DNA from 2 places in the Spirillospora sp. NPDC049024 genome. Region 1 is predicted to be linked to the other one. Evidence: riboswitches for the same ligand, from Rfam matches in the RefSeq annotation. Region 1 holds a riboswitch; the other holds the start of a gene.

Region 1 (4,915 bases):
CGGAACTGCGGTGCGGAGCGATGCCGGCGAACGAGGCCAAGGGCTGGGGGGCGGCTTTCAACGCCCTCGACCGCGTCCTGCACGTGTACGAGCGGCGGCCGGTGCGCCCGCTGCGCCGGGCGGCGCTGCGCCGGGCCGCCGACTGGATCATCGCCAGGCAGGAGGCCGACGGCTGCTGGGGCGGGATCCAGCCGCCGTGGGTGTACTCGCTCATGGCGCTGCACGAGCTCGGCTACGGCCTCGACCACCCGGTCGTCAAACGGGGGCTGGACGGGCTCGAACGGTTCATCATCCGCGACGACAAGGGGCGCCGCCTGGAGGCGTGCCAGTCGCCCGTCTGGGACACGGTGCTCGCCATGAACGCGCTCGCCGACGCGGGCGTGGCCGCCGACCACCCCGCCCTGGTGAAGGCCGCCGGATGGGTCGTCGGCGAGGAGGTCCGCGGGCCGGGGGACTGGGCGGTGAAGCGGCCGGACGTCCCGCCGGGCGGGTGGGCGTTCGAGTTCGACAACGACGTCTACCCCGACACCGACGACACCGCCGAGGCGATCCTGGCGCTGCGCAAGGTGTCCTTCCCGGAGGCGGAGGAGCCGGTCAGGCGGGCCGTCCGCTGGCTGGACGGGATGGCGTCGCGGGACGGCGGCTTCGCCGCGTTCGACGCCGACAACACCCGCGAGCTGTGCACCAAGCTGCCCTTCTGCGACTTCGGCGCCGTCATCGACCCGCCGTCCGCCGACGTCACCGCCCACGTCGTCGAGGCGCTGGCCGGGGAGGGCCTCGCGGAGTCGCCCGTGGTCAGGCGCGCCGTCGTGTGGCTGCTCAGGGCGCAGGAGGAGGACGGGTCGTGGTTCGGGCGCTGGGGGGCGAACCACGTCTACGGGACGGGCAGCGTGGTGCCCGCGCTCATCGCGGCGGGGGTCCGTCCCGGCAAGCCCGCGATCCGGCGCGCCGTCGCCTGGCTGGAGGACCACCAGAACGCCGACGGCGGCTGGGGCGAGGACCTGCGCTCCTACGACGACCCGGCGTGGATCGGGCGGGGCGAGTCCACTCCGTCCCAGACGGCCTGGGCGCTGCTGGCGCTGCTCGCCGCGGGCGAGCGCTCCCCGGCCGTGGAGGCGGGCGTCCAGTGGCTCGTCGACCACCAGCGCCCGGACGGGAACTGGGACGAGGACCTGTTCACCGGCACAGGCTTCCCCGGCGACTTCTACATCAACTACCACCTGTACCGGCTGGTGTTCCCCGTGAGCGCGCTCGGCCGCTACCTGCGGGCCGCGACATGACACGGCCCGCCCACGACCCGGTGGAGTCCACCGGGCCCGCACCGCCCAAGGAGGTCCGGACACCATGAGCATGCCGCTCCGCCAGAGCCTTCGCATCGGGGGCTACATCCTCCGCAACAAGCTGCGCGGGCGGGAGAAGTTCCCGCTCATCGTCGAGCTGGAACCCCTGTTCGCCTGCAACCTCGCCTGCGCCGGCTGCGGGAAGATCCAGCACCCGCACGACGTGCTGAAGAAACGCATGCCGGTCGAGCAGGCCCTCGCCGCCATCGAGGAGTGCGGCGCGCCGATGGTCTCCATCGCGGGCGGCGAGCCGCTCATGCACCCGCAGATCGACGAGCTGGTGAACGAGCTCGTCCGGCGCAAGAAGTTCGTGTTCCTGTGCACGAACGCGCTGCTCATCCCGCGGAAGATCGACAAGTTCACGCCGTCGCCCTACTTCGCGTGGGCGGTGCACATCGACGGGCTGCGCGAGCGGCACGACGAGTCCGTCTGCAAGGAGGGCGTCTTCGACGACGCGGTGGCGGCCATCAGGGAGTGCAAGCGGCGCGGGTTCCGCGTCACCACGAACACGACGATCTTCAACACGGACACGCCGCAGACCGTCATCGACGTCCTCGACTACCTCAACGACGACCTCGAGGTCGACGAGATGATGATCTCGCCCGGCTACGCCTACGACAAGGCTCCCGACCAGGACCACTTCCTCGGCGTCCAGGAGACGCGGGAGCTGTTCCGCAAGGCGTTCGCGGACGGCAACCGCAAGCGGTGGCGCTTCAACCACTCGCCCCTGTTCCTGGACTTCCTGGAGGGCAAGGCCGACTTCCCCTGCACGGCCTGGGCGATCCCGTCCTACTCGCTCTTCGGCTGGCAGCGGCCCTGCTACCTGATGTCGGACGGCTACGCCCAGACCTACCAGGAACTCTTGGACGAGACCGACTGGGACTCCTACGGGCGGGGCCGCGACTCCCGCTGCGCCAACTGCATGGCCCACTGCGGTTACGAGCCCACGGCCGTCTTCGCGACCCTCGGCTCCCTGAAGGAGTCCATGCGCGCCGTCCGCTCGGTCTGACCAGTCACCGGCCGGTTCCGCCCGGCACCGGCGATCCGCCGATGCCGGGCGCTTCTCTTGAGCCGCCGCCTACTTGAGGGACGTCGGCCGGTACGCCTTGTACTCGTCGCCGGAGGACAGCCCGTAGGTGAGCGTCCGGTGGTCGGTGCCGTACCGCCCGCGCTGCTCGTACGCCCAGTACGAGGTGTGCTGCTTGTTCGCCCACTTCTCGAAGATGACGACGTGCCGGGTGGTGTTGCTGCCGAGGGCGTCCATGACGAGGTCGCCCTTCTTCAGCTGGGACATCTTGATGCGCTCGGTGTACCGCGACGAGGTCAGGCCGACGGTGTTGGGCCCGGGCTTGGGCAGCCCCAGCGCCATGGAGACGTAACCCGAGCAGTCGGTGCGGTAGCCGTTGTGCGACCCGGTCTGGCTGTAGGGGACCCGCTGGGCGGTGTGCGGGTGCCAGCTCTTGGCCCGCTTGATGACCAGGGCCCGCTTGGCCGCCTTGGGATCGGCCGCCTGCTGCTGGGGAACGGCCTGCTTCTTCGCGGAGACCGGCTTCGCCTCGACCTTCGCCGAGGACCGGGTCTTCGCCGCCTCGGCCTTCGCCGGCGCCTTGAACTCCTTCTGGAACTGGGCCGCGGCCCGGGCCTGCCTCCGCTCTCCGACCTGCGTCCGCCGCTCGGCCATCAGCTGCGCGGTCTGCTGCTGGGGGACGGTCTGGGCGGCGGCGGCCGTCTCGATGGTCGCGTGCTGCAAGGTCGTCGGCAGGGCCGCCGTCACGCCGAAGGTGGCGAGACCCGTCATCGTGCCGATGGCCCAGGGGGCGAGCCTCAGACGGCGCGACTGCTTGCTGTGCTTGCCTTTCAAGGGGGGCTCCTTGCTTCCAAGTGCCGCCTACCGGGTTAGCTGACGGGTTCGGGCGTGGAAGTCGCCCTACGGCCTGGGCAGGCCGATTCACCCCGGTGCGAGGTGGGTCCCCGGCTCCGCGCGACGGCGGACTCGGCGGGTGCCGCTGAGGGAGAAGCGGCGCTGACGATGTGAGGCCCGATCGATGGACCGTCTCGGGGCCTTGTTCCGCGGGGAGGGCACCCCGCCCACGTAAGTGGGACAAAACGCCTGGATGGCGTCTTGGAGCGGCAAACCTACAGAAATCACCAAGGGATGGCAAGCTTCCCTCGATCAAACTCGCAGCTCAGCGCCCCGGTGGGCGATCCCGACGCGCTCTGAGCCCCTCCCCTTCCGGGTCCTACGCGATCCCGCTCCACCTCTAGACGGAGGAGAAACCTCCAGTTAATATCTGGAGGAGAACCCTTCACTTAATGGGAGGTGGGTTCCATGACCGCCATCACGTCGCGCACCGCGTCCGGCCCGTCCGCGGGCGTCCCGAACCGCCGCTGGGCCGCGCTGGTCGTCATCGCCGTCGCGCAGCTGATGATCGCGCTCGACGCCACGATCGTGAACATCGCGCTGCCCACGGCCCAGCACGCGCTCGGCTTCGGCGACACCGACCGGCAGTGGGTGATCACCGCCTACACCCTGTCCTTCGCCGGGCTGCTCCTGCTCGGCGGACGGATCGCCGACCTGGTCGGGCGGCGCCGCAGCTTCCTGGCCGGGCTGGCCGGGTTCGCGGTCGCCTCGATGATCGCCGGCGCCGCGCCCGGCTTCGGCGTCCTCGTGGTCGGGCGCGCCCTGCAGGGGGCGTTCGCCGCGCTGCTCGCGCCCACCGCCCTTTCCCTGCTGGCGGTGACGTTCACCGAACCGAAGGAGCGCGCGAAGGCGTTCGGCGTGTACGGCGCCGTGGCGAGCAGCGGCGCGGCCGTCGGGCTGCTGCTCGGCGGCGCGCTGACCCAGTACGCCGACTGGCGCTGGTGCCTCTACGTCAACGTGGCGATCGCCGTCGCCGCGTCCGTGGCGGGACGCATCGTCCTTCCGGCCCCGCCGAGCTTCCCCGGGGCGCGCGTCGACTGGATCTCCGCCGTCCTCGTCACCGGCGGCCTGGCGGCCGTCGTGTACGGCGCCGGGCAGGCCGCCCCGCACGGCTGGGACGCGTGGCAGACCACCGCGCCGCTCGCGACCGGCGCCCTGGCGCTCGCCCTGTTCGTCGCGCGCCAGGCCAGGCACGACGCGCCGCTGCTGCCGCTGCGCATCCTCGCCGACCGCGGCCGGGCCGGCGCCTACCTCGCCGTGGCCACCGCGGTCGTCGGCGCCTTCGGGATCTTCCTGACGCTCACCTACTACCTGCAGGTGGTCGCGCACTTCTCCCCGATGCGGACCGGCCTGGCGTTCCTGCCGCTCGCCTTCGCCAACTCGGTCAGCGGGTACCTGGTCGGCGCCCTGCTCACCCGGCGCGTGCCCGCCCGCCTGCTGATCGGCGGCGGCCTGCTCATCGCCGCGGCCGGCCTGGCCGTCCTGACCCGGCTCGACCCGGGCAGCGGCTACGCCGCCTCGGTCGTCCCCGTCGAGATCCTGCTCGGGATCGGCATGGGCGCCGTGTTCCCGCCGGCCTTCTCGCTGGCGACCGCCGGCGTCTCCCCGCGCGAGGCCGGGGTCGCCGCCGCCGTCGTCAACGCCGCGTCCCAGA
Region 2 (4,915 bases), on a different contig from region 1:
GCTCGTGCGTGAGGACGACGTTGCGGCCGAGCTCGTTGAGGCGGCCGAAGGTGCCGGGGGAGATGATGACGCGGTCCTCGCCGCGGCCGTCCCCGGGGGCGATGGTGGCGAGCGCGGCGATCTGGCCGAGGCTCTGCCCGGGGCCGGCGAGCGCGGAGGCGAGGGAGGCGTCGGCGGGGACGAGCGCGACGACCCGCTGCGCCCACCCCTTGCCGACCACGGAGGTGACGACCGGGACGGCCGCGTCCAGCCGCGCCGCGATGCGGTCGAGGCCGGTGCCGTCGCCGATGACGAGTCCGGCGCGCCCCCTGACCACCGTCAGGGGGCCGCTGTCCCAGATGTCGACGTCGTCGGTGAGGCCGCGGGACGTCCCGTCCCCGACGACCGTCCACGTCCCGCCGCGCGGGGCCAGCGTGAGGTAGCGGGTGCGGGCCACGTCGCTCCTGTCGAAGCCGCGCAGCCTGTAGCGCACCTCGATCCGGACGACGGCGTTGCCGCCGTCCATGGCCTCGGTGTTGACGATGCGCTCCCGCCAGCCCTCCAGGGGGAGTTTCCGGAGGTTGCCGTACATGAGGGCCTGGGCGTCCCGGAAGGCGGCGGGGGCGTCGCCCACGCTGGCGAGGAACGCCATGCGGTCGCCGTCGCGGACGGCGCGCGCGCGGTTGGCGAGGACCGCGGCGGCCGTCTCCGGGCTGAACGTCTCGGCGACCCGCGAGGTGGCGGCGCCGGCCCCGCCGGCGCCGGGCGCCCCGCCGCCGGAGCGCGAGCCGACCAGGCCGGCGCCTCCGGCGAGCAGGGCGGCGGCCCCGCCCGCGCCCAGGGCGAGGACCCTGCGCCGCGTGACGGTGGCGTCCTGCCCGGGGCCTTCCTCCATGGGCGCGATCCTATGCAGGACGCGGGGCCAGGGGCGGCATCACGACCGGTAGTCCGGGTAGCCGTAGCCGACGACGTCGTCTGTGGAACGTTCCTTTACGCGGACGGCGTTGTCGGTGTTGCCCTCGACGGCCTCGATCGTGCCGTCGTCGATCTCCTTGACGACCAGGCCGACGTGCCGGATGTCGTCGAAGGACTTGCCGCCGTCCCACGCGTAGAAGACGATCGCGCCGGGCCTCGGCTCGGTGCCCCAGCGCCCGTGCTCCTGGAACCAGCGGGCGTGCGCGACCGTCCAGGCGTCGCTGCCGACCTGGTCGCCGAAGCCGATCTGCTCGCCGACCCAGGAGACGAACATGTCGCACCAGTTCGCGTCGCTGTAGCCGTCGAGGGAGCCGCCGTCGCGCGCGAGCGTCTCGCGCGCGCGGGACGTGGACATGTACCACTCCTGGAACTTGGTCTCGCCGCCGCCGTCCTCCTCGACGCCCACCTGCGAGCGGGCGAGCCTGATGGCCTGCGCGGCGGTGGGCCGCGACTTGCCGGCCGCCCTGGCGGAGGGCCTGCCGGACGACTCGGCCGACGGCCGCTCGGGCCGGGTCTTCTTCGGGGTCTTCGAGGCGCGGGTCCTGGGCTCGCCCTCGGACTTGCGCCTGGACGGGTCGCCGTGCGCCGCCAGGCCGGGGGCCAGGTCGGCCGCGGCGGCGGACCTCACCGGGGCGGAGCCGAACGGCAGGACCGACGCCTGCGCCGTGGCGGCGGCGGTGCCGAGCACGGCGGCGCCGACGACGACGCCGCCGGTCGTCCGCCACGTGATGGAAAGGGGGTGCGGCTTCCGGTGCTTGCCCGGGGCCTTCTTGCGGTGCGCGCGTGGCACGGGGGGTCTCCTCGGCTTCCATGGCGCCTACCGGGTTAGCTGACGGGTTCGGGCGTGGAAGCCGCCCTACGGCCGCGAAGGCAGGCCGATTCACCCCGAAAAGGACACAGTGGGTCCCCGGTTCCGCGTCGGACGCGCGTGCGGGGCACGGCGGTCCGCGGATTCGGCGGTGGCGTGCCCGGGGGCGGGCACACCGGTTCGGATTGGGGGGAGCTCCGGCGGCGGGGGGCGCCTGCGGAGCGAAAGGGGGGTCCGGGGCGTGGTCGCGTGGCGGCCACGCCCCAGGTACCGCTGCGGGATTCTCTCCTTCTCTTCCAGACGCCTACCGGGTTAGCTGACGGGTTCGGGCGTGGAAGTGGCCCTACGGCGGCTCTCGCCGGTGCCCCGGGAGAGACGCGCCGATTCACCCCGGGTGCCGGAATGCCCGTCCGGAAAGACTCTCCGGACTCCGGCGGATATGGGTCCCCGGTTCCGCTCTTCGGCGGATTCGGCGCTGCCGCTGCGATCCTGGGGGCGATATGGGGCCCTGCGCGGAACCTGTCTCCCGCGTGCGAAAGAGCGGCGCCTGATGTTGTGTGCGGACGGCGCCCCGTCTCCGGGGCCGTCCGGGGCCCGCCCCGTGTAGGCCACTGCGGCAGCACGCTCGGCGCCATGCACGCGGCAAGCGTGCGCACGGTGGGGCGGGGGTAGGCCTGGTCTGCGTCGAGACCGTGCGGCGCCTACGGGCGCCGCGGGACGGCACGTGGGGCGTGCCGCCCGGGAGGTGCGGCGCGTGGCTCGCGCCGCCGTCACGCGGGTGCTGGATGCTCCGCGTGGGACCGGGGCGCCTGGGGGGCGCCGCGGGTCCACGGCGTCTGGAGGGCGCCGTGAGTGGTGACAAGGTACCAAAGCCCCAAGAGAAGGCAAACCCCCCCAAAATCAACAACGGACCAGGTCAAGCCCGGTCCGTTGTCGATGAGGGCCCCGTCACACCCGCGCCGCGGGGGTGTCAGGGCGGTGCGTCAGGGGCGCCCGGCGCCGTAGTAGTTGTTCAGGTAGTAGCCGGAGCTGATGTCGCTGATCTTGACGACGTCTCCGGTGTGCGGGGCGTGGATCATCTTGCCGCCGCCCACGTACATGCCCATGTGGCCGAGGTTGCTGAAGAAGACCAGGTCGCCCGGCTGCAGGTCGCTCCTGGCCACCCGCTTCGTCGCGGCGTACTGGGTGTTGGTGGTGCGGGTGACGTTGACCCCCGCGGCGCCCCAGGCCCTCATGGTCAGGCCGGAGCAGTCGTAGGAGTTCGGGCCTGTGGCGCCATAGGAGTAGGGCTTGCCGAGCTGGGCGTAGGCGAAGTCGAGCGCCTTGCGGGCCGAGCCGCTGGCCGGGCCGTTGTAGGTGCCGCCGGTGCCGCCGCCCGGGCGCGACGACGTGCCGCCGCCGAGCCGGCGCAAGAGCGCCTTCTGCTTCTCGACCTGCTTGTCGAGCTCCTGCTTCTGCTTCTTCAGCTCGTCCTGCTTGGACTTCACCTCGTCGTAGGCGGACTTCGCCTGGGCCTGCTCGCGGCGGAGCCGCTGGGCCGTCGCGAGGAACTGGGTGAGCTGGGAGCTGCGCTCGTGCGACAGGTGCGAGAAGACGGCCGCCTGGTCGAGGATCGACTGCGGGTCCTTGCTGCCGACGAAGCCGGTGACGTCGGCCGAGTCACCGTTCTTGTAGGCGGTGGCCGCCATCTGAGCGATCTTGGACCGCTGCTCCTCGAAGCTGGCCTGCTCCTGCTTGCTCGCCTTGGTCGCGGAGTCGAACTTCTTCTTGGCGACCTTGAGCTTCTCGCGGTTCTGGTTGAACTGCTCGACCTTCTGGTCCATCTGCTCGTTGAGCTTGTCGAGCTTCTTCTGGGCCTGCGCCCGGGTCGGCTTGGGCTCGGCGTGCGCCACCACCGGGGAGCAGGTCAGGGAGACCGCCACGGTCAGGCCGGCGACGGCCGCCAGGCGACGGGAGACGCCTCTGCCCGCGGAACCCGCCCTGCGGGCAGGCCGCTGCGCCGGTGCCCCGATGTGATCATTGGCCACGGTCGGTTTCGCCCCTCTCGTCCAACGACGTCAGCGGACGACATTAGCGAGGGGCAACAGCCGTCACAACCGATTCATCACTCTTTGATTGACATCTGCGGACATCATCCACTTTTCGTGACGTGATGATCACGCACCGCGAGGCTTGCCTTATGAGAGCCTTATGACCGCCTTATGGGCGGGCCCGCCTTACGAGCGGCCCAGCCTGCGCAGCAGCAGGGAGGAGGGGCAGGGGCGCGCGCTGGCGCGCCGCGCGGCGTCGGCGACCTCCCGGTCGGACGACACCACGACCACCGACCGGCCCGGCGGCTCCGCCCGCACGAGCTCGCCGATCAGCTCGTCCGCCGTCTGCCCCGGGCGGCTGAACAGCACCCGCACCCCGCGCCGCGCCGCGATGGCGACCGGCGCCTCCAGCTCCGCGCCGTCGAACACGCACGTCACCTCGGCGCGCGTCTGCGCGGCCAGCCCGCCGAGCCCCGACAGCAGCCGGCTGCGCTGGTCGGCCAGCGGCAGCTCCCCGTACCCGGTCTTGGTGACGTTGTAGCCGTCCACCACCAGGTGCACCTGCGGGAGCGTGAGCAGCCGGTCCAGCAGCTGCGGGTCGCTGTCGGACAGGGCCCGGCCGGGCAGCGCGCGGTGCGCCAGCCGGTCCGGCTCCAGCCCGCCGACCGCGTCGGCGGGACGGCCGATGGTGGAGGGCAGGGCCAGCTCCCGGCGGACGCCCTGCGCGGCGTCCACGAGCGCGTCGAGCAGCATCCGCAGCCGGACGTCGTCGACGTTGCGCCCCTCCCGCGCGGCCCGCTTGGCGGCCTCCGCCGCCTCCTCCGCCCGCGCGGCGCGGGCGCGCAGCCTGCGCAGCTCCTTGTCCGCGGCGGCGGTGGACTCGCGCGCGGCGGCGAGCTCGCGGTCGGCGTCGGCGGCGACCGCGAGGGCGCGCTCCTCCGCCGCCCGGTACCGGGTGCGCGCGTCGTGCAGCTTGCGGCGCAGCTCCGCGACCTCGGCCTTGGTCTCGCGCAGCTCGGCGCGCAGCTTGGCCAGCTCGGCGCCGCGGGCGTCGCGGGTCGCGGCCAGCTCGGCCTTCAGCGCGGCGATGCGGCGCTCGGCCTCCTCCTCCTCGGACGCGGTC

Evidence for each region. A riboswitch is a leader RNA that binds a small molecule or an ion and turns the genes downstream of it on or off. The one in region 1 is predicted to bind cyclic di-AMP.
Region 2: another riboswitch for cyclic di-AMP. It lies ahead of AB0C21_RS16325 (CHAP domain-containing protein); the one in region 1 lies ahead of AB0C21_RS12445 (NlpC/P60 family protein).

Annotation. Positions count from the first base shown of each region.
Region 1 covers NZ_JBEZFD010000006.1:7,027-11,941, forward strand. The annotation lists gene shc (squalene--hopene cyclase) at 1-1,280, shown strand, start outside; gene hpnH (adenosyl-hopene transferase HpnH) at 1,345-2,349, shown strand; gene AB0C21_RS12445 (NlpC/P60 family protein) at 2,419-3,201, opposite strand; cyclic di-AMP (ydaO/yuaA leader) riboswitch at 3,211-3,349, opposite strand; gene AB0C21_RS12450 (MFS transporter) at 3,670-4,915, shown strand, end outside.
Region 2 covers NZ_JBEZFD010000007.1:371,320-376,234, reverse strand. The annotation lists gene AB0C21_RS16330 (hypothetical protein) at 1-874, opposite strand, end outside; gene AB0C21_RS16325 (CHAP domain-containing protein) at 914-1,744, opposite strand; cyclic di-AMP (ydaO/yuaA leader) riboswitch at 1,753-1,923, opposite strand; cyclic di-AMP (ydaO/yuaA leader) riboswitch at 2,049-2,247, opposite strand; gene AB0C21_RS16320 (C40 family peptidase) at 2,746-3,789, opposite strand; gene AB0C21_RS16315 (NYN domain-containing protein) at 3,979-4,915, opposite strand, start outside.